DNA from 3 places in the Bacillus sp. FAU20 genome. Region 1 is predicted to be linked to each of the others. Evidence: riboswitches for the same ligand, from Rfam matches in the RefSeq annotation. Region 1 holds a riboswitch; each other region holds the start of a gene.
The links. Region 1 has a riboswitch for S-adenosylmethionine ahead of metK (methionine adenosyltransferase). Riboswitches for the same ligand answer to the same signal wherever they lie in the genome.
Positions count from the first base shown of each region.

Region 2: it holds a riboswitch for S-adenosylmethionine, as region 1 does, so the genes downstream of both, mtnW (2,3-diketo-5-methylthiopentyl-1-phosphate enolase) here and metK (methionine adenosyltransferase) in region 1, are expected to answer to the same signal.
Region 3: it holds a riboswitch for S-adenosylmethionine, as region 1 does, so the genes downstream of both, AC0OM3_RS26040 (cyclase family protein) here and metK (methionine adenosyltransferase) in region 1, are expected to answer to the same signal.

Region 1 is NZ_JBVYHY010000003.1:1,264,571-1,272,555, reverse strand. It holds gene AC0OM3_RS06885 (glycosyltransferase family 4 protein) at 1-787, shown strand, start outside; gene AC0OM3_RS06880 (molybdenum cofactor guanylyltransferase) at 1,070-1,672, opposite strand; gene AC0OM3_RS06875 (MogA/MoaB family molybdenum cofactor biosynthesis protein) at 1,669-2,178, opposite strand; gene AC0OM3_RS06870 (hypothetical protein) at 2,415-2,594, shown strand; gene AC0OM3_RS06865 (hypothetical protein) at 2,601-2,777, shown strand; gene AC0OM3_RS06860 (GNAT family N-acetyltransferase) at 2,801-3,325, shown strand; gene metK (methionine adenosyltransferase) at 3,367-4,566, opposite strand; SAM riboswitch class I at 4,736-4,857, opposite strand; gene pckA (phosphoenolpyruvate carboxykinase (ATP)) at 5,086-6,672, shown strand; gene AC0OM3_RS06845 (hypothetical protein) at 6,985-7,182, shown strand; gene AC0OM3_RS06840 (ATP synthase subunit I) at 7,449-7,832, opposite strand.
Region 2 is NZ_JBVYHY010000003.1:591,419-599,403, forward strand. It holds gene AC0OM3_RS03445 (serine hydrolase) at 1-987, shown strand, start outside; gene AC0OM3_RS03450 (NAD(P)-dependent oxidoreductase) at 992-1,870, shown strand; gene AC0OM3_RS03455 (DUF3909 family protein) at 1,876-2,208, shown strand; gene AC0OM3_RS03460 (hypothetical protein) at 2,260-2,535, opposite strand; gene AC0OM3_RS03465 (1,2-dihydroxy-3-keto-5-methylthiopentene dioxygenase) at 2,813-3,325, opposite strand; gene AC0OM3_RS03470 (methylthioribulose 1-phosphate dehydratase) at 3,303-3,941, opposite strand; gene AC0OM3_RS03475 (2-hydroxy-3-keto-5-methylthiopentenyl-1-phosphate phosphatase) at 3,938-4,597, opposite strand; gene mtnW (2,3-diketo-5-methylthiopentyl-1-phosphate enolase) at 4,594-5,838, opposite strand; SAM riboswitch class I at 5,903-6,008, opposite strand; gene AC0OM3_RS03485 (pyridoxal phosphate-dependent aminotransferase) at 6,073-7,251, opposite strand; gene AC0OM3_RS03490 (carbon-nitrogen family hydrolase) at 7,349-7,985, shown strand, end outside.
Region 3 is NZ_JBVYHY010000027.1:55,636-63,620, forward strand. It holds gene AC0OM3_RS26020 (LSm family protein) at 1-277, shown strand, start outside; gene AC0OM3_RS26025 (hypothetical protein) at 515-1,780, shown strand; gene AC0OM3_RS26030 (ATP-binding protein) at 1,919-3,145, shown strand; gene AC0OM3_RS26035 (hypothetical protein) at 3,375-3,755, shown strand; gene AC0OM3_RS26040 (cyclase family protein) at 3,783-4,415, opposite strand; SAM riboswitch class I at 4,501-4,613, opposite strand; gene AC0OM3_RS26045 (PRK06851 family protein) at 4,762-5,868, shown strand; gene AC0OM3_RS26050 (nucleotidyltransferase domain-containing protein) at 5,983-6,765, shown strand; gene AC0OM3_RS26055 (MFS transporter) at 6,779-7,985, opposite strand, start outside.

The DNA of each region.
Region 1 (7,985 bases):
CGATGCTTATTTACGCTATTACAAAATCGAATTTCTCTCTAATATGCTTTGGAACTATTTAAAATGGTTTCATAGTCATATGCAAAAAAATTTCGTTCCTTCTTTTGAAACGTTACACCAACTAAAAAATAAAGGCTTTCAGGCCCTATCCATTTGGGGACGTGGTGTAGATTGCACACTCTTTCATCCATCTTACAATACAGACCTATTCCGAAAAAAATATAATATTACAGCGAAGTATGTCCTTTCCTACGTTGGACGGATTGCCCCTGAAAAAGATATTGATACGTTGCAACACCTTATCGTCAAAACAGCCCATACTCGAAATGACATTCATTGGCTCATCGCAGGAGACGGTCCTCTAGCAACAAATTTACGTGAAGCTGTTCCGAAAGCAAATGTCACTTTTACTGGATATTTACAAGGTAAAGATTTAGCTGAAGTATATGCTTGTTCTAACATCATGATATTTCCATCTGCTACTGAAACGTTCGGAAATGTCGTACTCGAATCACTTGCATGCGGTACACCTGTCATCGGTGCAAATAGTGGTGGGGTTAAAAATATTATTGCAGATGGAAAAACAGGAATTCTTTGCCCGCCCAAACATGCGGATTCATTTCTATCATCCATCCATTCTTTATTGCGAAATGAAGAGCAGCTTATACAAATGGGCATAGCTGCTTCGTCTTATGCTAAAACAAAAAGCTGGGATGAGATTTTCCGTGGGTTACTTGACCAATATGAAGAAGTCCTTCAGCACACCGCATCAGAATTACTCGCTTAAACAGAAGAACTCCCTTCAACTAGACGAAGGGAGTTTATTACACAGTTATAAATTTTAGTTTCATAAATGATACATAAGGTTAAACATTGTTTTATTTCTATATTCATTATATCAAAAATAAACATAACTAAACAGACTTGTAATAAAAACCCATAAAAATTAATATATGGTTATACACTATTTTAACTGTATAGTGATTTTAAGAAATTCCCCTTAAAATCAATTTACTCACATACCTTTATACAGTAATTGTTCCCCAATTTCTGTATCCAAAAAAACCTTTCATTCATTTGAAAGGTCTTTTTGAGCCTGCACATATTCTTCTTTCGTATTCACATTTATAAACCAATCCGCATTCGCTTGTACATCTTCACCAACAATATACTTCACATTACATTGTGATAAAAGCTGGCCCATACTTCTTTTTTCTTCCTGAAGCAAAGCATAAATCTTTTCTTTCACTCGATTATGATACGCTGCAAGTAACGGTTGTTTCCTTCCATTAATAATAGGTACAACCGCATCATATTCATTGCTCGTTTGCTCTAATAAAATGGTAAACCACTCATGCGAAACATTTGGCGCATCGCAAGGCATAATAGCGTACCAATCTGCTTCTATGTATTCCATACCTGATACAATGCCGGCCAGCGGTCCATTCCCTTTATAGTGCGGGATATCTTCTATAACAGGGACTTGTACGAATTGCTCTACTCGCTCTTTTATATCAGTATGGCTAATTACTACAATGTCTTGCAAAGTATTTCCCATCACTTTCACAATATGCTCAACAAAAGTAGTTCCCTTCCAAATTGCTAACGCTTTCGGCTCACCAAATCTACTCGACATACCGCCCGCTAATACAATTCCAGCACACTTACTCATTGGCGATGCAGCTCAAATGTAATATGGCCTAATTCCGGTAAAATTAATTTATTCATCGCAAGTCGAACCGCTCCGCTAGACCCCGGCATCGAGAAAACTACTTTGCGCCCAATTGTACCACCAATCGCTCTACTTAACATTGCGCTACTTCCGATATCTTCTAAATAACTAATCATACGGAACAGCTCACCAAATCCAACAATTTCTTTATCTAATAACGCTGATACTGCTTCAATTGTGACATCGCGTTTCGTAATACCAGTACCGCCATTTGTTAATACAACATCTACATCTTCCTTATGATAACCAGCTAACACTGCTTGCTGAATACTTTCTTTATCATCTTTTACAATTTCATAAGAAGTTACTTTATGTCCCGCTTCTTTTAACAATTCATGTAATAGTTGTCCGCTCTTATCTGTTTCTTCCGTACGTGTATCGGAAATCGTAACAATCTTGCAACGCACTTCTTTTGGAGCTTGTTTTTTATGTTCAGTTACACTCATTTTTTATCTTTCCTTTCTTAAAGACTTTTCTTCATTTTATCATACATACCTTTACACAATTATGTATGAAGCCAATCATGCGCCATGATACAATATAAGTATACTAACCCACAAAAAGGAAAGTGCAATTTCTTATACTCCTAGACTACACATCTTTAGCTACTCTTTATATTTTCTACATAATAGAATTCAATTTTAAAACTTGTACTAAAAAATAGATTGGAGGTCTACATAGTATGGAACTTTATAAAAAATTAACAACAACATTCATCCTCTTATTCGTCGCTTCCATCACTGTCGGCTTTTCCTTAAAAGGCGCAATTCCATACGCTACATTAGTAAGCATTATATTCGCGACACTATTTTTACTAAGTAGTGCCTTTTGCGCAAGTAAAGCACGTCAAATGAAAGGTTGATTACATATGTTCAAGAAGAAACCAATCCTTTGTAAATCATGTGAAAAAGAAATACAAACGTATGAAAAAGCGTGGATTCATATGCCATTTCCGGCAAATGGTATGACTAATATAAGAAAGTATATTGAACTAGAAGGACACATTTATTGTAGCTCGTGTATTGAAATAATGAACAAAAACTAGTAAATACAAAAGGTGGGCTTATATTGTTTGAATCAAACCGTATCCAGTTACGAAAGTTTTCCGAAGATGATATTCTAACGTATTATAAATGGCATAATGATATAGACGTTATGAGTTCAACTACCCTTAACCTTGATAAATATTCCTTACAAGATACAGAAAAACTTTGCCAGCAATTTATTCATTCTTCAAACTCTAAAAGCTATATCATTGAAGAAAAAGCTACGCATCTTCCAATTGGTATTACTTCTTTAATTCATATTGATTCGTATAATCGAAACGCTGAATGCATTATTGATATTGGTAAAAAGGATTACTGGGGGCAAGGTTATGGGAAGGAAGCTTTCACTTTATTATTGAATTATGCATTTTTAGAATTAAATTTACATCGCCTTTCTTTACGAGTATTTTCTTTCAACGAGAGAGCAATTAAATTATATAAATCACTCGGTTTTCAACATGAAGGAACTTGTAAAGAAGCTATATTCCGCAACGGCACTTGGCATGACATTGAACTCTTCGCTTTATTTCAACGTAATTATAAATAAAAAAAGCTTTGCGCTCACTGCGCAAAGCTTTTTTTCATATATTATAGACCAGCTTGCTCTTTTAAAGCTGCAGCTTTGTCTGTACGTTCCCATGATAGATCTACATCAGTACGTCCGAAGTGGCCGTAAGCTGCTGTTTGTTTGTAAATTGGGCGACGTAAGTCTAGCATTTTAATAATACCAGCTGGGCGAAGATCGAAGTTGTTACGAACTAGTTCTACTAATACGTCTTCAGATACTTTACCAGTGCCGAATGTATCAACTGAAATTGATACTGGTTGTGCTACACCAATTGCGTATGCAAGTTGTACTTCTGCTTTTTCAGCAAGACCAGCTGCTACGATGTTTTTCGCAACGTAACGAGCTGCATATGCTGCAGAACGGTCAACTTTCGTTGCATCTTTACCAGAGAATGCACCGCCACCGTGACGAGCGTATCCACCGTAAGTATCAACGATGATTTTACGTCCTGTTAAACCAGCATCACCTTGTGGTCCACCAATTACGAAGCGGCCAGTTGGGTTAATGAAGAATTTCGTTTCTCCATCGATTAATTCTGCTGGTACTACAGCTTTAATTACGTGCTCTTTTAAGTCGCGATCGATTTCTTCCCATGTAACATCTGGGTGATGTTGTGTAGAAATTACGATAGTATCAACACGTACTGGTTTACCATTTTCATCATACTCAACTGTAACTTGCGTTTTTCCATCCGGACGTAGGTATGATAACGTATCATCTTTACGTACTTCAGTTAAACGGCGAGCTAATTTGTGAGCAAGCGAGATTGGAAGTGGCATTAACTCTTGTGTTTCATTACATGCGAAACCAAACATTAAACCTTGGTCTCCTGCACCAATTGCCTCAATCTCAGCGTCAGTCATTTGACCTTCGCGTGCTTCTAGCGCTTGGTCAACACCCATAGCGATGTCAGCAGATTGCTCATCGATAGATGTTAAAACTGCACAAGTTTCTGCATCGAATCCGTATTTTGCGCGTGTGTAACCAATGCCTTGAATTGTCTCACGAACGATTTTTGGAATATCTACGTAAGTAGAAGTCGTAATTTCCCCCGCTACCAATACTAAACCAGTTGTTACAGTTGTTTCACAAGCTACACGTGCATTTGCGTCTTTTGATAAGATCGCATCTAAAATTGAATCAGAAATTTGGTCACAAATTTTATCTGGATGTCCTTCAGTTACAGACTCAGATGTGAACAGATGACGTTTTTTTGTCATGTGGTAAACCTCCCTACAGTAATTGTATATATTGTACGGAACTCATCCTTAATTTGCCACAGATTGCGACATACATTTATTCTCCCACACAAGCATACAGAAAAACCTTTCCTACTTTATATAGAGGAAAGGTTTAATTTGCTACTTGCATACTGCTTTTTGCCCTTCGCTCTTATCGTTCGAGACCTGTAGCCTCGCACAGGTTTTAGCACCTATTCACCTGCATTTATCAATACAAGTGAGGTTGCTGGGCTTCATCGGGCCTGTCCCTCCGCCAGCTCGGGATAAGAGAGTATCCGTCCCAACCTATACTAAAGAAATGATATTCATTTGTCAATTAATATTCACATTTTCGTGAAAGTTTTTCTCAATGCGCCTAAAATGAAATATTAATAAGGAAATAATGTATTCACACAAACAAAAAGAAATAAATAGTATACATTATTTATATAATTGTGTTATACTCTTGTTGGGGATTACGAGAAATATTTCATTAAATGAAAAGGATGGTATATAAATATGAGTACTGTGAATGTCCAAATTGGTTTACATGAATTATTGAACGGAAGCAATGCACAGATTCAACTAAGTGTTCCGCAATTAGTGGAAAAAGTATTAATGCGAAATGAAGGGAAATTAACTTCTACTGGTGCCGTTTCTGCTTCAACAGGAAAATATACAGGACGTTCTCCTAAAGATAAATTTATTGTGAAAGAAGCATCGGTTGCTGACAAAATTGCTTGGGGAGCTGTAAACCAACCGATTTCTGAAGAACATTTTAATAAATTATATACTAAAGTTTTAGAATACTTAAAAGAAAAAGAAGAGTTATTCGTCTTCAAAGGATTTGCAGGCGCTGACCGCAATTACCGCCTACCAATTCAAGTTATTAATGAATATGCATGGCACAATTTATTTGTACATCAATTATTCATTCGTCCAACTGAAGAAGAATTAACAACTCATGAGTCAGGGTTCACAATTGTTTCTGCACCGAACTTCAAAGCTGATCCAGCTGTTGACGGTACAAACTCTGAAGCATTCATTATGGTTTCATTCGAAAAACGTATTGTACTAATTGGTGGTACAGAATACGCTGGAGAAATGAAAAAATCAATCTTCTCTATTATGAATTTCTTACTACCTGAACAAGATATTCTTTCTATGCATTGCTCTGCAAACGTAGGTGAAGAAGGTGACGTAGCACTATTTTTCGGTTTATCTGGAACAGGTAAAACAACTTTATCTGCTGATCCAAACCGTAAATTAATTGGTGATGATGAGCACGGTTGGTCTGATAACGGTGTATTCAATATTGAAGGCGGTTGCTACGCAAAATGTGTAAACCTTTCTCACGAGAAAGAACCACAAATTTTCGATGCAATCAAATTTGGATCTGTTTTAGAAAACGTTATCATTAATGACCAAACGCGTATCGCAGACTACAACGATACTACTTTAACAGAAAATACTCGTGCTGCATACCCTATGCATGCGATCGACAATATCGTACTGCCAAGTGTTGCTGGACACCCAAATACCATCATTTTCTTAACTGCTGATGCATCTGGCGTATTGCCTCCAATCAGTAAGTTATCAAAAGAACAAGCTATGTATCATTTCTTAAGTGGTTACACTAGTAAACTAGCAGGAACAGAGCGCGGTGTTACATCTCCGCAAGCTACATTCTCAACTTGCTTCGGTTCACCATTCTTACCACTTGATGCATCTCGCTACGCTGAAATGCTTGGTGAAAAAATCGAGAAACACGATGCGAAAGTATTCTTAGTAAACACTGGCTGGACTGGTGGCGAATACGGCGTTGGTAAACGTATGAACTTAGGTTACACTCGTGCAATGATTCAAGCAGCATTAAGCGGCGAACTTGCAAAAACTGAAACAGCTAAACATGACATCTTCGGTCTTGAAGTTCCACTTCACGTACCAGGTGTACCTGACGAAGTGTTAATGCCTGAACAAACTTGGGCTGATAAAGCTGCTTACAAATCAAAAGCAATCGAGCTTGCAAATGAATTCAAAGAGAACTTCAAAAAGTTCGAAAGCGTTTCTGAAGATATTATTAACTTAGGCGGCCCAATCGCTTAAATTAAAAATTTCTGTTGGAATAACCCTTTACTCATATGAATAAGTGTCGTGTAAACGTAAAGTTTCGCGTACTCACCGACAAAACCCAATGCGGCTTAACGGTTACACACACTTACATAAAAAAGAAGCTTACGTGAAAACGTAAGCTTCTTTCTATATCTTATATAAAGTGAAACGTTAATCTCTTGATCTGTGACTTAAATCATAAAATGGCATGCCAACATCTATAATTTTACAGAAAATTCACTTTATATTTATTCGTTTTTAGTTTTTTTATGATACAATTTACATATACAGGAAAGGGTGAGACCTATGAAAAATTTTTCTCGTACAGGAAAAATTTTATTCAGTTATGGAGCGATTCAAGTTTTTTGGGGACTTGTAATGCTTAACGTTAATTTATTTGAGCATACAAGTGAAACGATAAAATATATTATTCTAATTACCGGAATAGTTTGCTGTCTTATATCCAACTTTTTTAAAGAAGCTAAGAGTCATACTAATACGTAATTTCATGTTAACTTATTGGAAGCAGAAACCTGTATTTTATGTAAAGTTATGCTTCCTGCTGTACTATCCATCACTGAATCACTTATCCCAGAGTAAACCCATTTCAACAGAGACAAGTCATGGCTTCGAACATATAAATAATATCCCTACTCACTACATCTCTCGGGTTTCACATCACATGGGGCTAAAAAAGGCCCTGACCGCTTCTATCCGTGGCTGGATCATCTATTCCATCTAAAAAGAATTCTTTTATCTTTTTATCTTTTTTAGCTCTTTGTTAGTTCTTTCTCATCTTTCATGCTATAGTAACCTAAATTCACAACGATTAAGAAATAACCACCCATAATCCCTACTGCAAACGCCCACATAACCATGTGGTGCTCAATTTCGTACATAATAATAGCACCCAAAATGGCAGCTGCAAAACGGTTAAACATACCGAGTGTCGGTGCTTTCGTCTTCTTTACAATACTATCTCCAAGCTTCTCAATTCTTCTCCCTAAAAGCCAAACGCAATACATACTTACAATAAGCCCAATTCCAGCGCCTAAAAAGTGTGCTGAAAACGGTGTTAACATCCATCCTAGTAACAAAATACCTAGTATATAATACGATTGGATTTTAAATGATCTTAGTGACATACTAATCATGCTGTACCTCTCTTCATTCGTTCTTATCTATCCAACAAAAAATTTCTTTCAAATTCATATTCCTTAAATCCATTTCATTTAAATTAAAAACAACATAAACAGTATGTTTATGTTGTTTAAATGTTTTTAGAAAATAATATTATACAAGATTTC
Region 2 (7,985 bases), 670 kb from region 1:
GAAGAAAAAGAAGAGCAACAAATTGATTATGCTAGCATATCTCAAAAATTAGATCAATATTTAGTCGGAAAGCAATTCAATGGAACAGTTTTGGTAACAGATAAAGAGCATGTTATTTTGAATAAAGGATATGGGTATGCTGATGTTCAAAATAAAATTGAAAATACGCCTCAGACAAAATATCGTATCGGTTCTATTACGAAAACAGTGGTTGCCACATCTATTTTACAGTTGCAAGAACAAGGGAAATTGAATATTCAAGATAATGTAAATAAATATATTCCTTCATTTCCGGAGAATAAAAATATTACGCTATATCATTTATTAACGCATACCTCTGGTTTACCTGAACACGCAAAAGGCAATGTTAATGCTGCTTCCCGTTTACAGTTAATTAATTGGATTGGACGTCAAAATTTAGAATTTCCTGCAGGAACAGGTTGGAGATATACAGATTATAATTATATGGTGCTTGCTTATATAATAGAACATATATCGAAAAAACCTTTAGGAGATTACATAAAAGAAAGTATATTTGTAAAAGCAGATATGTATGAATCCGGCATGGGAAATATGGTGCCTGGAGATAAAAATTTTACAAAGGGTTATGTGAAAAAAAATCAAGAGCTTGTACCAGCACAAAAGCTAGGCATGGATTGGCTATATGGTTGTGGTGAGATGTATACGACAGTTGGAGATATGAAGAAATTAGACGAAGCAATTATAAATGGAAAACTTCTTTCAGAACAAAGTATACAAACAATGTTTTCACCTTCAGCGGAACGGAAATATGCATTTAGTTTTTATATATATCCAGATTATTTTCATAATCATGGTGTATTATCTGGTTGGAACACTTTCAATAATTTTAATAAAGAAAAAGGAACTTTTGTTATGTTATTTTCAAATGTGAAAAATAGTATGGATGATGACTTTAATAAAGAGTTCCGAAAGATGGTAAATGATTTATTAGAACAAAGGGGATGAGAAAATGGAACATAAAACTTTATCAATAGGTTTCATTGGTATTGGCGTAATGGGAAAAAGTATGGTTTATCACTTAATGCAGGATGGTCATAAAGTATATGTATATAATAGAACGAAGGCAAAAACAGATTCTTTAGTACAAGATGGTGCACATTGGTGTGATACGCCAAAAGAGTTAGTGAAGCAAGTTGATATTGTAATGACAATGGTTGGATATCCACATGATGTAGAAGAAGTGTATTTTGGTATAGAAGGAATTATAGAACATGCAAAAGAAGGTACGATAGCAATTGACTTTACGACATCTACACCTACTTTAGCAAAACGTATTAATAAAGTTGCAAAAAGCAAAAAAATATATACGTTAGATGCACCTGTCTCAGGAGGAGATGTTGGCGCGAAAGAAGCAAAACTCGCAATTATGGTAGGTGGAGAGAAAGAAATATATGATAGATGCTTACCTTTACTTGAAAAGTTAGGAACAAACATTCAATTACAAGGACCGGCTGGGAGTGGACAACATACAAAAATGTGCAATCAAATTGCGATTGCTTCCAATATGATTGGAGTATGTGAGGCTGTTGCTTACGCGAAGAAGGCTGGACTGAATCCAGATAAAGTGTTAGAGAGTATTTCAACAGGGGCAGCAGGTAGCTGGTCATTAAGTAATTTAGCTCCTCGAATGTTAAAAGGAGACTTTGAGCCAGGATTTTATGTAAAGCATTTTATGAAAGATATGAAAATTGCTTTAGAGGAAGCAGAAAAATTACAATTACCAGTTCCAGGCTTAAGTTTGGCGAAAGAATTGTATGAAGAGTTAATTAAGGGTGGCGAAGAAAATAGTGGAACACAAGTATTATATAAAAAATATATAAGGGGGTAAACGAGGTGGACTTTCAAAAGTTTGATGAGATGATTGATACTTTACAGCGAGCTACTTGTATGCAAATCAATGAAAAACAAAAAGAAGCTTTTAAACAAAAATATGATTTTGAACCAGAATTTGAATATGGAAGAGATGAGAAGGGGCATTATGTAATTCGAACCTCAAAAAAGATGTTAGAAGAAATGGAGTTTTATTTGGCATTGAAATATGATCGTGATGGAGTGGATCTTTATATGCAAGCTGAGATTGATGGTATATTTCATGTATCTGTTAGCTATGGTGAAGATGCCCTACATCTACAAGAATTGTTTCAATTTCTAGAAGAAAATAAATAAAAGTCCTCATTTGAGGACTTTTATTTATTTAGTCATCTTTAATTTTTATAATTATAAGTTAGAAGCACGGCGGCATCGTTCAACCGGGAACGGGATAATTTGTGCGATGTGATTAGGACCAAATTGTTTTGTACGAGCATGGCGTATTATATAAAAAGCACACAGAATTGAAACAGGAATAGCGCCGAATAAACCAAATAATAAAGCGCTTACACAAGATGCGACAAATCCTAAAACACCAATTTCTAACTCTTCCATAATAGCTCCTAAAATAACAGGAAATGCTCCACATGTAACTCCAAGTATAAGTGCGATAAGTAAGCTCATGATTATCCCCCTCTGTTTGCGATATTCTTTTCCTTCTTAGTTAATTGTAGTATATCACATATAAAACAGAATTTTCAGAAAAAATTCAATAAATGTTCAAAAAATGCACTTGAAAAAATCAAGGTGTTAAATTTGTGATGAAATGGTACTTTCAAGTAAATAAAAAATCAGGCTTATTTCAAAATGAAATAAGCCTGTTCCATAGGAGGATGTATATATGTAGAGTGAATAAAAGTTTGGAAAAGGGGATCCAAGTCCTTTTATTCAACTAACTACCTTAATAGATTGGAACCCAGCCTTCAGTTGTAACAAAAATACGAATAGCTACAACTTGGCGATCATCTTGCAAAGTAAAATAATGTCTTGCATTTTCAGGAACAGATATGAGATCACCTGGCTCAAGTTCAACGTCAAAGAATGTTCCGTCTTTTCCTTCAATGGCAAAGATGCCATGACCACTAACAATAAAGCGAACTTCATCATCAGTATGATGGTGTTCTTTTTGAAAATTAATTAATAGTTCGTCAAGGTTAGGTGTGCTATTTGAAAGTGAAATTACATCATGCGCTTTATAACCTCGGCGTGCTGAAACATCAGCAATTTCTTTTGAAAACACAGCTAATATTTCAGCTTTGTTTTCATCTGTTAAAGAATAATTTTCATTTAAATGAGTAGGAAGTTTAGAAATATTCCATTTCTCATATAAAACGCCTTCCTTTTGTAGAAATTTAGATACTTCCACTTCATTTTCAATGCGAGTATTTACTTCATGAATACGAATTTGCGCCATTAGAAACGCCTCCTTGAATTGATAATAGTTTTATATGAAATTGGAATAGAAACTCATAAGCTTCTAATCTCTTCTTTGCATCAAAGCTATCTCGGCCCCATACGGTAATACCGTGGTTACGAATCAATATTGCTCCCGAATCTCCTTGTATATGCTTTCGGAAGTTTTCTCCAAGTGTTGGGATATGGGCATGGTTTTCAATAATAGGAATTTGAATTGTTGCACCTTCTTCCCAAATATCGAGAGCTTTAATAATTTCTTGATTTTGAAGTGTGACTGCATCACTATATAAATTTGTGATGACATTATTATCAGTTGTATGAACATGAAGTACACACCCGGCATTCGTATTGTTATAAATGTGTGTATGCAATATTGTTTCTGCTGAAGGGCGTAATTCAGTCTCTAAAACGGGAACTCCTACATGATCTACTAATAGAAAATCATCTGGAGTGGTTTTTGTTTTATCTTTACCGCTTGCTGTAATAAGAAAAGTAAGTGGTTCATGACTAACCTTTATAGAAATATTACCACTTGTTGCCGGGAACCAATTTCGTGTTGTTAATTCTTTTTTTATCTCGCTCAAGTCATACCATTGACGAAAAAGTTGTTTCATAATTTCACCTCCAACAAAAGTTTTAATTCAGCTTGCACATCTTGAAATGTTTCAAACGGTGTATAAGCAATATGATTTTCTTCACACTTTGTAATAAGAAAATCGCGAGCGAATACTTTATCCGCTTGTTTCGCGGCTTGTAAATCAGTAATAGAATCTCCAATTACAATATGAAAGTCATTTGTATCACTTAATTTACGGATTAATGATGATTTACATAATCCGCAATGATTTTGGCAATGATCATCACAAGAATGAGGCCATTTAACTGTAATAAACTCTGCTGAAAAGTCTGTTTCATTACAATAAATTTGCTCTTTTGGAATGATTCCTTGTAAGAGTGGATAGACGAAGAAATCCATTCCACCTGATATCACGTAAAAAGAAATGTTATTTTCCTTTACGAATTGTATAAATTCATGAAAACCACTACGGATTTCAGCAGTTTCTATTAAAAATTGAATAATATCATCGTGCAGATTAGTAGGTATTAATTGAAATAATTGAGAAACACCTTCTTGAATGGATAGTTCTTGTGATAAAATTTTATTCTTTACTTCTTCGGCTTCTGGTGGTGCGAATTTTTCCATAATGGACATAATGTTATCATTATTTGTAATCGTGCCATCGAAATCACAAAATACTTGAATACTCATAGTTTCACCTCATGAGAGGGATTTCCCCATATTTGTAGTGCACTATGCAAATTTATGTCGTCTACTTCATGGAGCGGTTTATTTTGCAAAGTAGCATCAATTGCAGTACGGAAAGCTTTACCCCCGCCTTGCGCTCCATTTGGATGTCCGTGTATCCCGCCACCAGCATTAATAACAACATCTTTACCGAAATCTCGTACAATAAAGGGAACGAAACCAGGATGAATACCAGCAGACGGAACAGAAAAGCTCTTCTTGAAAAATGCATCGTCTTCAGTTAAATATTTTGAGATAGCAAGAGCCTCCTCTTTTTCTAGCGCAACACTTCCGTATGGAGATGGGAATAATGAAAAGTCAGCCCCAGCATAACGTAGTAGCTTTCCAAGTAATAATGGAGATGAAACTCCATATAACTTGGATGCTGAATAAGCACCACTTACAGCAGGATGTGCCATAATAGGAACTGGGATTTCATCATCTTCTGCAAGTGATTGTAGTACATCTAGTCCGTAAGCAAATGCGTTAAATAATAGAATATCAGCTCCAGCTTCTACTGCACGTTTTGCATTTTCTTTTAAATCAAAAGTTCGTCCTGTTAAATTTACGGCATATAACGTTTTATGTCCGTATGTTTCGTAGACAGATTGTAAAACTTCTTTTCCGGATACAATGCGTTTCGTAAGTGGTGTTAATGCATTTTCAAATAATATTTCATCATCTTTTACTATATCTACACCACCAATTGCTTGATCGCGTAATTGTGTTTTTAAATACCCAATGTTTCGTCCAATCATTCCTTTAAAAATACTCATTAAAAGGGGACGATCATGCACTTGTAAAAGATTTCGAATACCATCTATCCCGAATTTTGGACCAGGAAAATATTTTTTTAACTCGTCTGAAAAAGTTAAGTCAATTAATTTTACTTCGCCATCAAGTGATAGCTTTCCAAATGTAGTCGTTAAAATCGCTGGTAAATCTGGACTGAAGTTTAATAGCGGATATTCGATTTTAATAATTCCGCGTTTTACTTTTTTACGTAAATACGAATTGGTATGTTCATGTTCAGCTAATTCCTCAACATGAATGACGTTGCCTTTATGCTGCTTTAATTGTTCTTGCAATAAATGTGGCAAATGAGTCCAAGAGCCAATTGTTAAACCGAGTGCAATTTGTTCCGCCTTTTTTTCTAAGTGATGTGAATCATCATGAATTAAATATGTCGCTATAATTCCGCTCATTGTTATAACCTCCTAGTTAAATAAAAAAACCTCTCAGCTAAGGAGAGGTTTTTTTACAACCAGCTCCTTATCTGTCAGCGTAATGCTGCGAGAATTAGCACCGTGTCTACAATTGTAGATCGGTTGCCGGGTTTCGTCGGGCTCGTCCCTCCACCTGCTCTTGATAAGAAGTATTTAGAAATGTTTAAATTTTTAAGATAACTGAATTTTGTCAGATATTTTTTATGTTGTCAATTACTTTTTGAAAAAATTCAAATTATCAATTCGATTAATGGCTTCTCGTAATCTATCTTCTGTATGCAAGAGACCAACGCGGACATACCCTTCGCCATGCTCACCAAATCCAACACCAGGAGCAACTGCAACATGTGCTTTTTCTAGTAAAATATCAGAAAATTGCTCAGAGGTATATCCTTTTGGAACAGGAAGCCATGCAAAGAATGACCCTGTTGGAATGTCTACATTCCAACCAATTGAGTGACAAGCTGAAATAAGAGCGTTTCGTCGAGATTCGTAACTATTTACAAGGTCTATTACGCAAGACTGTGAACTTAATAGTGCTTCGCGGGCAGCATCTTGAACTGCACCAAAAATACTAACATACATATGATCTTGTAATAAGTTAATGGTTTCAATGACACTTTCATTTCCTACTGCAAAAGCGATACGCCATCCAGCCATATTGAAAGTTTTCGATAGAGTGTAAATTTCAATACCTGTATTTTTAGCACCGTCTGCTTGTAAGAAACTCACGGGCTTTTGACCATCAAATCCAATAGCGCCGTAAGCAAAATCGTGAACAACTAATATATTATGTTCATTAGCAAAGTTAATGGTTGTATCAAAAAAATCTTTTGATGCAGTAGCACCGGTCGGATTATTTGGATAGTTTAAAAACATTAATTTTGCACGCTCGGCAATAGAGTCATCGATTTTCGTATAATCTGGTAAAAAATTATTTTCTGCAATAAGCGGCATTGTTTCAAATTGTGCTTTTGCTAAAGCAACTCCTGATAAATAATCTGGATAGCCTGGATCTGGAACGAGAATAGTATCACCAGGGTTTGTAAAACAAACTGGTAACTCTACTAATCCAGCCTTTCCCCCAAACAAAATAGCAACTTCTGTTTTTGGATTTACTACTACATCATATTCACGTTGATAGAATGTTGCCACGGCTTCTTTTAAACTTTCATGTCCGCGAAATGGCGGATATTTATGATGAATGGTCTTTTCTGCAGCATCTTGTAAAGCTTTTACGATATGCTGCGGTGTTGGTTGATCTGGATTACCTTGACCTAGATTAATAACATCGTGACCAGCTGCTACGACTTTGTTAACTTTTGCAACAAGTGAAGCGAAAAATTGTGTCGGCAATGATGTTACTATCTCAGAAGGTTGAAATAATTTCATACTTTCCACCTCTTTTGAAAGTTGTTACAATTCTAGTGACAAATGATATAATCTTTCCAGTATTTTGTAAAGAAAAAATAAGAATGGGGCTGACAAAATGAAAGTCGCATGTATTCAAATGGATATTGTTTTTGGAGATGTAGAAAAAAATATTGAGAATGCTAAAAATAAAATAAGCGAAGCTATGAAGGAAAGGCCAGATGTTATCGTCTTACCAGAATTATGGACAACAGGATATGATTTAACAAGACTTTCTGAAATTGCAGATAGGGATGGATTGGAAACGAAAGAAAAGTTAAAAGAATGGTCGAAACAATATGGTGTACATATTGTTGGTGGTTCCATAGCGAAGCAAACGGAACAAGGTGTTACAAATACAATGTATGTTGTAAACAAGGAAGGAGAACTAGTTAATGAATATAGTAAAGTACATTTATTTCAGCTTATGGATGAACATAAATATTTAATAGCTGGTAATGGTACGGGCGAATTTAAGCTAGATGATGTTGAATGCGCTGGAACAATTTGTTATGATATTCGTTTTCCAGAGTGGATGCGTGTCCATACTGTTAAAGGGGCAAAAGTATTATTTGTTGTAGCTGAATGGCCATTAGTTCGTTTAGCACATTGGCGTTTGCTATTGCAAGCAAGAGCAGTTGAAAATCAGTGTTATGTTGTTGCTTGTAATAGAGCAGGAAAGGATCCGAATAATGTGTTTGCAGGTCATTCTTTAA
Region 3 (7,985 bases), on a different contig from region 1:
TTTAAAATGGTTAATTCCGTATAAAGAAAACCAAGTGCCGTATGACCTCAATAAAAATGAACTCCCCGTAAATCCGTTAAATATTACGTTAGCTCGAACGTTTGAAGAACAACTTATTAAAATGTCTGGCAAAATCATGGTGTTCGATTTAGGTGAGGAATCTAATAAGATCGGAAAGATGGCGAAGATTGATGAAGGGCATATTGAAATATTAAAAGCACGTGATGCGAAAATGTATGTAAATATTCAACATGTAAAATCTGTCCATTGTCCGTAAGCTAGTTGAAAGGGCTGGCTTTTTCTTTTATATGCAGAAGAAAAGGTCGAGCCTATTTGTTTAGCTCGATTTGAATATGAGGGGAAAAATGAATTGAATATAAATATATTATGGTGTGATTTTTTAAAAAAATTTTGTACTAATTTATAAAGAAATGTGTACGAGCTATCTTTTTATGTATTCAATTTATTTTTTGAGAAGGAGCTGCTCAACTAATTTATTAAAGGAGTTTTGTTGGTGGAGCAGTTTCTAAATCCGTTATCGATTACATTACTTGGTAGTGCTGGTGGAGCAGCAAAAGCAGTTTTAGCAATTTTAAATCAAGCGATAGCAAATGAAAAAGATCCAATTTATGAAGTATTAAAGAATGCCAAATTTCATTTGGTGGATATAAAACAAAAAGATAGGACTTATTATGATGAGTTGTTTTCGAATTTGAAAGGTCAATTATATTTATATGAGATAAACCTTCAAAATGTAGTGGAATTTAAAGAACATTTAAAAGAAAAAAGTACGAGTGTTGTGATTGATGTTTCAGGGGCAGATACAATTAGAGTATTAAGCTGCTGTAATGAATTAGGAATTTGCTATATTAATTCAGCCTTGGAAAATGAAGCAGTAGATCAGGACGACAGCTTAATCGGCTTTCAGCTTACGGAAAGATATACAAGGTTTGAGAAGGAGAAAGAGAAATTTACAAATACAAAAGCGATTATAGGTTCAGGTATGAATCCAGGTGTTGTTCAATGGATGGTTGTTGAGCTTATGAAGGAACGACCAAATGAAAGGCCAAGAGCATGTTATATTGTAGAACATGACACATCATTTTTGAATGATACAGCACTTATAAAGCCACATACACTTTATGCTTCATGGGCAGTAGAGCGATTTTTAGATGAAGCGATCTGGAGTTATCCGATGTATATGAGTCATCATCGTCCTCTTTACTTTTATGAAGATGTATATTCTTCAGAGTATAAAGTGAAGTTAGGAGAAAAAGAATTCTATGGTTGTTTAATGCCACATGAGGAAGTATTAATTTTAGGGAAAAACTTTAATATGGAAGTTGGTTTTCTTTACCGAATTAATGAGTATACAACAAATATAATTAGACAGAACTTAGATCAAGTAGAAGATTTATGGAACTGGAATCGTAAAGTGTTTAATCCAGCGGAAGAAGAGGTTGCTGGAGAGGACTTGGTGGGTGTGTTACTCGTTTATGAAAATAGTGAGACATATATGTATAATGTGATGAATAGTAGCAAGGTTTTTCGTAAATATAAAACGAATGCAACGTATTTTCAGGTAGGGTGCGGGATTTATGCGGGCCTGTCCAGTTTACTTTTAGATCAATTTGAACAAGGTGCTTATTACGTCGAGGAGTTGTTATTAAATACAGAAAGTAAGTACGGTGAGTATTTAAATTTATATATGAAGGATTTTGTAATGGGGCATAATAATTTTACGGATGGATTGCTACATGACAGGGTAAGATGGATGTAAGTTGTTACTAAAAGGAAGGAGAGATCTCCTTCCTTTTAGTATTATAAGGTTAAATATTGCCCTGAAAGCAATTTCATACTTATACTTTAAGGAGAATAACAATGAAAGTTTTTTGTATCGATCAAGGGGAGTTTTTATATGAATAAATACAAGAGCTTGATTTATGAAGAAAGAAGAGCCTTAAAGGTATTTATATTATTATTCTATATTATATTCTTTTCATATGACGCTATATATTATTTTGTATATCCTGCTATGAATATTAGTGGAACAGCGGTAGGTTGGCCAGAAGGTAGTCTTGGGATAGGTGTGCCTATATTTGTAATGGCATTATTACCTATTTCTATATATCTTCAAAAAAGAGGATATGTATATTCTGTAAAATATTTATTTTTATTTGGGTACATGTTTATCAATCTTGTTAATAATTTAATGATTTATTTGCGAACGGATAGACCTTTTGAACATGGCAGTATGGTAGAAATGTTATTAATTTTATTTGCCCCAGTTTTCGTGAATAAAAAATACTTTTATTTAGTGTCCTTTAGTGTAATTGGAAAGTACGTATTTTTCACATTGCTATTACAAGATTTAAAAGTGATAATTCCACTTGTTTTATGTGTATTTTATTTCATTATTTCACATTCTTTATTAAAACGATTTAAATCTTATGTAAGAACAGTGGTTGAAATGATGAACAATATGAAAGAGACGGAAAATTTAGCTGTGATTGGGACTATGTCTACAACAATTGCCCATGAAATTCGAAATCCGTTAACAGCGTTAAAAGGATTTACGCAAATGCAAAAAGAAAGAAATCCAACTGATACGATGAGCTACGACATTATGCTACAAGAAATTGAAAGAGTCAATGGATTTGTTAGTGAATTAATGTTGTTAGGAAAACCAAAGCCAACAAATTATGAAAGGTGTAATATACGAGACATCCTTCTATATGTTGTGCATCTAATGGAAAGTTATGCAATGCAATATAGAGTTAAATGTTATTTACAAGTAGATGGGAATTTACCAACTATAAACGGTAATGATAAGCAATTAAAACAAGTGTTATTAAATATCATTAAAAATGGAATAGAATCAATGCCAGAGGGTGGAGAAATCCATATCCGTGCATATCAAAAAACGCAAGGATATTTGTGTATTTCTGTTGAAGACCAAGGATTTGGTATAGAGAATGAGAAGTTAGAAAAAATCGGCAAGGCGTTTTACACAACAAAGGAAACTGGTACAGGACTTGGATTAATGATTACATATAAAATTATTAAGGAACATCAAGGGAGTATCACAATCCAAAGTAGTATAGGAGTAGGAACAAAAGTAGAAATTTTTCTGCCGACCGTTTAATGTATTGGGAGAAAAGATTTTTCAGAAAAGTGTTCTTGTTGTGTAAATATAAACATTTTATAAAATGTTTCAAGAAGGGTTTTTTTTATAAAATACTTCGTTTATAATGGAGGAAAATATCGACATGAGATTGATTGCTCATGTAGCGGTTCAGTAGTGTTATGAAAAGATAAGAAGGGGTGCACGCGCATCCTTTTTTCTATGCAGATATTATGAAAGAGGTGGTATGATGGAATTAACATTAAATTCGACTGTATGTTTACACACGATTCAATTTCGAAAAGAGCAAAAGAATTATATTGTAAAAGATACAATTACAGGAGAAAAATATGAAATGCCGCCACTTTGGATTGATGCATTGGCAATGATGCGTGACGGTTTTTTATTGGGGGAAATTGAGGAGAAATTAAAAGAAGAGTATCCATCCGAAGAAGTGAATATGTTAGCATTCACGAAGCAACTGTTAGAACTAGAACTTGTTGAAATGGTAGATGGGGAAGAAATAGCTTGTACAAAGAAGAAAGAGAAGGATTATTTAGCTTGGTTACGTCCCCATGTTGAGCAATTCTTTCTTAATTTAAATAAAAAAAATAGAAGCAAAGGTCAATGATGATCTTTGCTTTTTTGTATAGTTTGTTTAAAAAATTACAGCGAATGCTCTTGCGAAAGCACCGTCGCTATCTTTAATTTTTAAAGGTGCTGCTGAGAAGAAGAAACGTTTCGTGTGAATGGCATCTAAGTTTGTTAAGTTTTCGATTAAATAAATATTATTCCCAAGTAGTATGTGATGAATTGGTGATGTTTCTGTCGTTACCTCATCAGGAGAAATAAAATCTAAACCGACAGATTTTACTTTTAATTGTACTAGTTCCTCGGCTAATTCTTCAGAAAGATAAAAAGCTTCTTTCTCATACGCCTCTGTATTCCATTTAGTAGATAGATTGGAATGGAAAATAACAATATCTCCTTCTCTTATATCAGCATCGTGCAGTACTTCTTTAGGTAGTTTTCGTTCTTGTACATGAGTTACATCAATAAGAATCGCTTCGCCTACAAATTGATTTAGGGGTAATTGATCGATAGTCGTTGCGCCTGAAATAAAATGCGCAGGAGCATCACAATGCGTGCCAACATGAACGACAGAATGAAAATCTGTAACTTGATAGCCTGATTCTTCAACACTTGTAACAGCTTCTAGTTGTATTTTAGGTGTTCCAGGAAATTGAGACATATTATTTTCAAATGTTTGCGATAAATCAATTACTTTCATTTTACATACCTCCAATATATGTTTTTCAAATAATAAAAAGCTCACCCTTCAATATCAAGAAAGGTGAGCTTTACATGCTAGTTGAATTTTATCTTCCAAAATGCAATGCATTTTGCAGGAATTAGCACCTATTCAGTTTGTATAAACTGAGGTTGCTGGGCTTCAAAGGGCCGGTCCCTCTGCCTCTCTTGATAAAGAAGTATTTAATTTTAAAACCGGAATTTTCCGATAGTTAAATTGTAATTCATTTCCTTTTTGCGTGCAATACAAAATAGGTATTCACCCAAATAAAGCTACGCGCATATTGTAGCTTATGTAAATAGAATGCTGCGAAGGAGTGAGTGCAGTGACAGGAAATGTATTGAATTATTATGCTGGTGGTAATACAGCTAGGGGATTTCATAATTTATATGAAGAGAATTTAAAAGGGTTAGACAGATTATTTATCTTAAAGGGTGGTCCAGGAACGGGGAAATCTTCTTTAATAAAGGCAATCGGTCGTGAATGGGTTGAAAAAGGATATGATATTGAATTTTTACATTGTTCTTCTGACAATAAATCGGTTGATGGTGTAATTATCCCAAAATTAAAAGTAGGAATTGTTGATGGGACATCACCACATGTAATTGAGCCCAAAATGCCAGGAGTTGTTGAAGAGTATATAAATTTAGGAATTGCTTGGGATTCAGATAAACTAAGGAAGCAGAAGTTAGAAATTGAAAGATTTGTTTCAGAAGCAAGCAAAGCTTTTCAGTCTGCTTACGCATGTTTTAAAGAGGCATTGCTTATACATGATGAGTGGGAGAAGATATATATTGATAATATAGATTTTAATAAAGCAAATGAATTAACCGATCAGCTAATCCAGAAATTATTTGCAGATAAAAGCGGGAGACAATCGCTTGTAAAACATCGTTTTTTAGGAGCTGCTACACCGAAAGGAGCAGTTGATTTTGTTCCTAATTTAACAGAAGGGTTACCATATCGTTATTTTATAAAAGGGCGCCCAGGCTCTGGAAAATCAACGATGCTCAAAAAGTTAGCTAGGGCAGCTGAAGAAAAAGGGTTTGAAGTTGAAGTATATCATTGCGGATTTGATCCGAATAGTCTTGATATGGTTATCGTAAGAGAATTAGGCTTTGCAATTTTTGATAGCACTGCACCACATGAATATTTTCCAAGTCGCGAGGGTGATGAAATTATTGATATGTATGCCCTTATTGTTACCCCAGGGACGGATGAGAAATATGCGAAGGAAATTCGTGATGTTTCCATTCAATATAAAGCAAAAATGAATGAGGCGATGTCTTTCTTAGCAAAAGCAAAATCGGTTCGTGATAAATTAGAACGAATTTATATTGCTGCTATGGATTTTTCAGTAGTAGATGCATATAAACAGGAGATTCAAAAAGAGTTTGAACGAATTGCTGCTACTGTAATCGAAAAGCAATAATAGAAGTTTCATTGGGCTGTCAGTAATTTCTGACAGTTTTTTTAGTATGTAGTAAAATTGATAGTGTATTGTCGAATTTCCAAGGAAATAATCAAAAAATGGAGATGTTATGAAATGAGAGAGAAAATCGAGTTGGAGTTAGAAAGAATTGAAAAAGAGAATGATGTGAAAATTTTATTTGCGGTGGAATCAGGGAGTCGTGCTTGGGGGTTTCCATCGAAAGATAGCGATTATGATGTTAGGTTTGTTTATATACATCCGGTAGAATGGTATTTATCAATTCATGACAAACGAGATGTAATTGAATATCCAATTAGTGATGATTTAGATATAAGTGGTTGGGATATTAGAAAGGCGTTGCAACTATTCGCGAAGTCGAACCCAGCTTTACTTGAGTGGATTCGATCACCAATTTTTTATTCGAAAAACTCTAATTTTCCAGAACTACTTCAACAGATGAGTGAGAAGAATTTTGATCCAAAAGCAACGATATATCATTATTTACATATGGCTTCGAAAAATTATCGTGAATTTTTGCAAGGTGAGAATGTAAAGCTGAAAAAGTACTTTTATGTATTACGTCCTATTTTAGCTTGTAAGTGGCTAGAAGAGAAAGCAACTTTACCACCTGTAGAATTTGACCGATTGATTACAGAATTATCATTAGAACGTAGCGTATTAGATGAAATTGAAAAGTTGTTAATAAAGAAAAAAGCAGGTACTGAATTAGATGTTGGATTGAAAATTAAGGTGTTGAATCAATTTTTAGAAGAACAAATTCATTACTATGGGCAATACGTGAAAGGTGTTGAAAAGGGGTTAGGGATCGATATTGAGATTTTAAATAAACTATTTCGAGACATGCTGTTTGAAGCATATGAAAAAGAGCACAAGTAAGTTTGTGCTCTTTTTATTTTGTAGGAATAAAGAAAACAGATATAGCTGCGATAAGACCTGCAAAGGAGAATAAGTAAAAATTCCATGATAAGTCATATTGCATTGTCATAATAATACCGACGAGAATAGGGCCAGCAATTGCACCAACTCGGCCAAGTCCAAGTCCCCAGCCTAAGGAAGTAGCTCGGATATGTGATGGGAAGTATTGGGTTACATATGCATTTAATATTTGAGTAATACCGACTGATCCAATTCCAGCAAGACCAATTAAAAGATAAATGATTGTAACAGATGGTTTAATTGTTAATAGTCCAATACATATAGCTGCCATAAGATAGGAGATGCTAATAACGATTTTAGCTCCTATACGATCCGCGATTGCTCCAGCAAATAATGCACCGATAGCGGCAGTAATATTTAGCATAAGTAGAAATGATAAACTAGATCCAAGAGGGTATCCTGCCTGTCGCATCATCTGAGGTAACCAAGTATTTAAACCGTATATTAAAAACATTCCCATTATATAAGTGATCCAAAAAAGTAGCGTTGCTTTTATGTATTCTTTTGAGAATAAAGTAAGAAATCCATTTTTCTTTCGTATATTAGACGGAGTTTGATAAGTTTCATTTTTCGCATAGAATACAATTTGAAAACGATTAAGGATTTGGTCCACTTCTTTTTGGCGATTACGTGATAATAAAAATTGAATGGATTCAGGTAAATAACGAATAATGAAAGGAATGAGGAGTAGTGGAATCATTCCGATGCCAAACATAGTTCTCCATCCGAAACTTTCTAACATAAACATAGACAAAATAGCGCCTAACACGATACCTAAAGGATAGCCAGTAAACATAAGAGCATAAATAAAAGATTGTCGTTTTTTTGGTGAATATTCAACAGTAAGTGCTGAAGCTGTTGGAATAACACCGCCTAATCCGATTCCTCCAATAAATCGAGATAAACCAAATAATTCGGGAGAAGGAGCAAGTGCAGCTAGTCCCATTGTGATAGAAAAAAGCGCTAAACAGCATATAAGCATCCATTTTCGTCCAATTAGATCTGTAATAGTTCCAACTAGAATAGCACCAATAAACATCCCAAATAAAGCATAGCTTGCAATTGTGCCAGCGTAAGCTGGTGAAAGTGCCCAGCTTTTGTCTTCTAGGAGCTTTGGAAGAACGGCACCGTAAATACCTAAATCATATCCATCAGCTAGA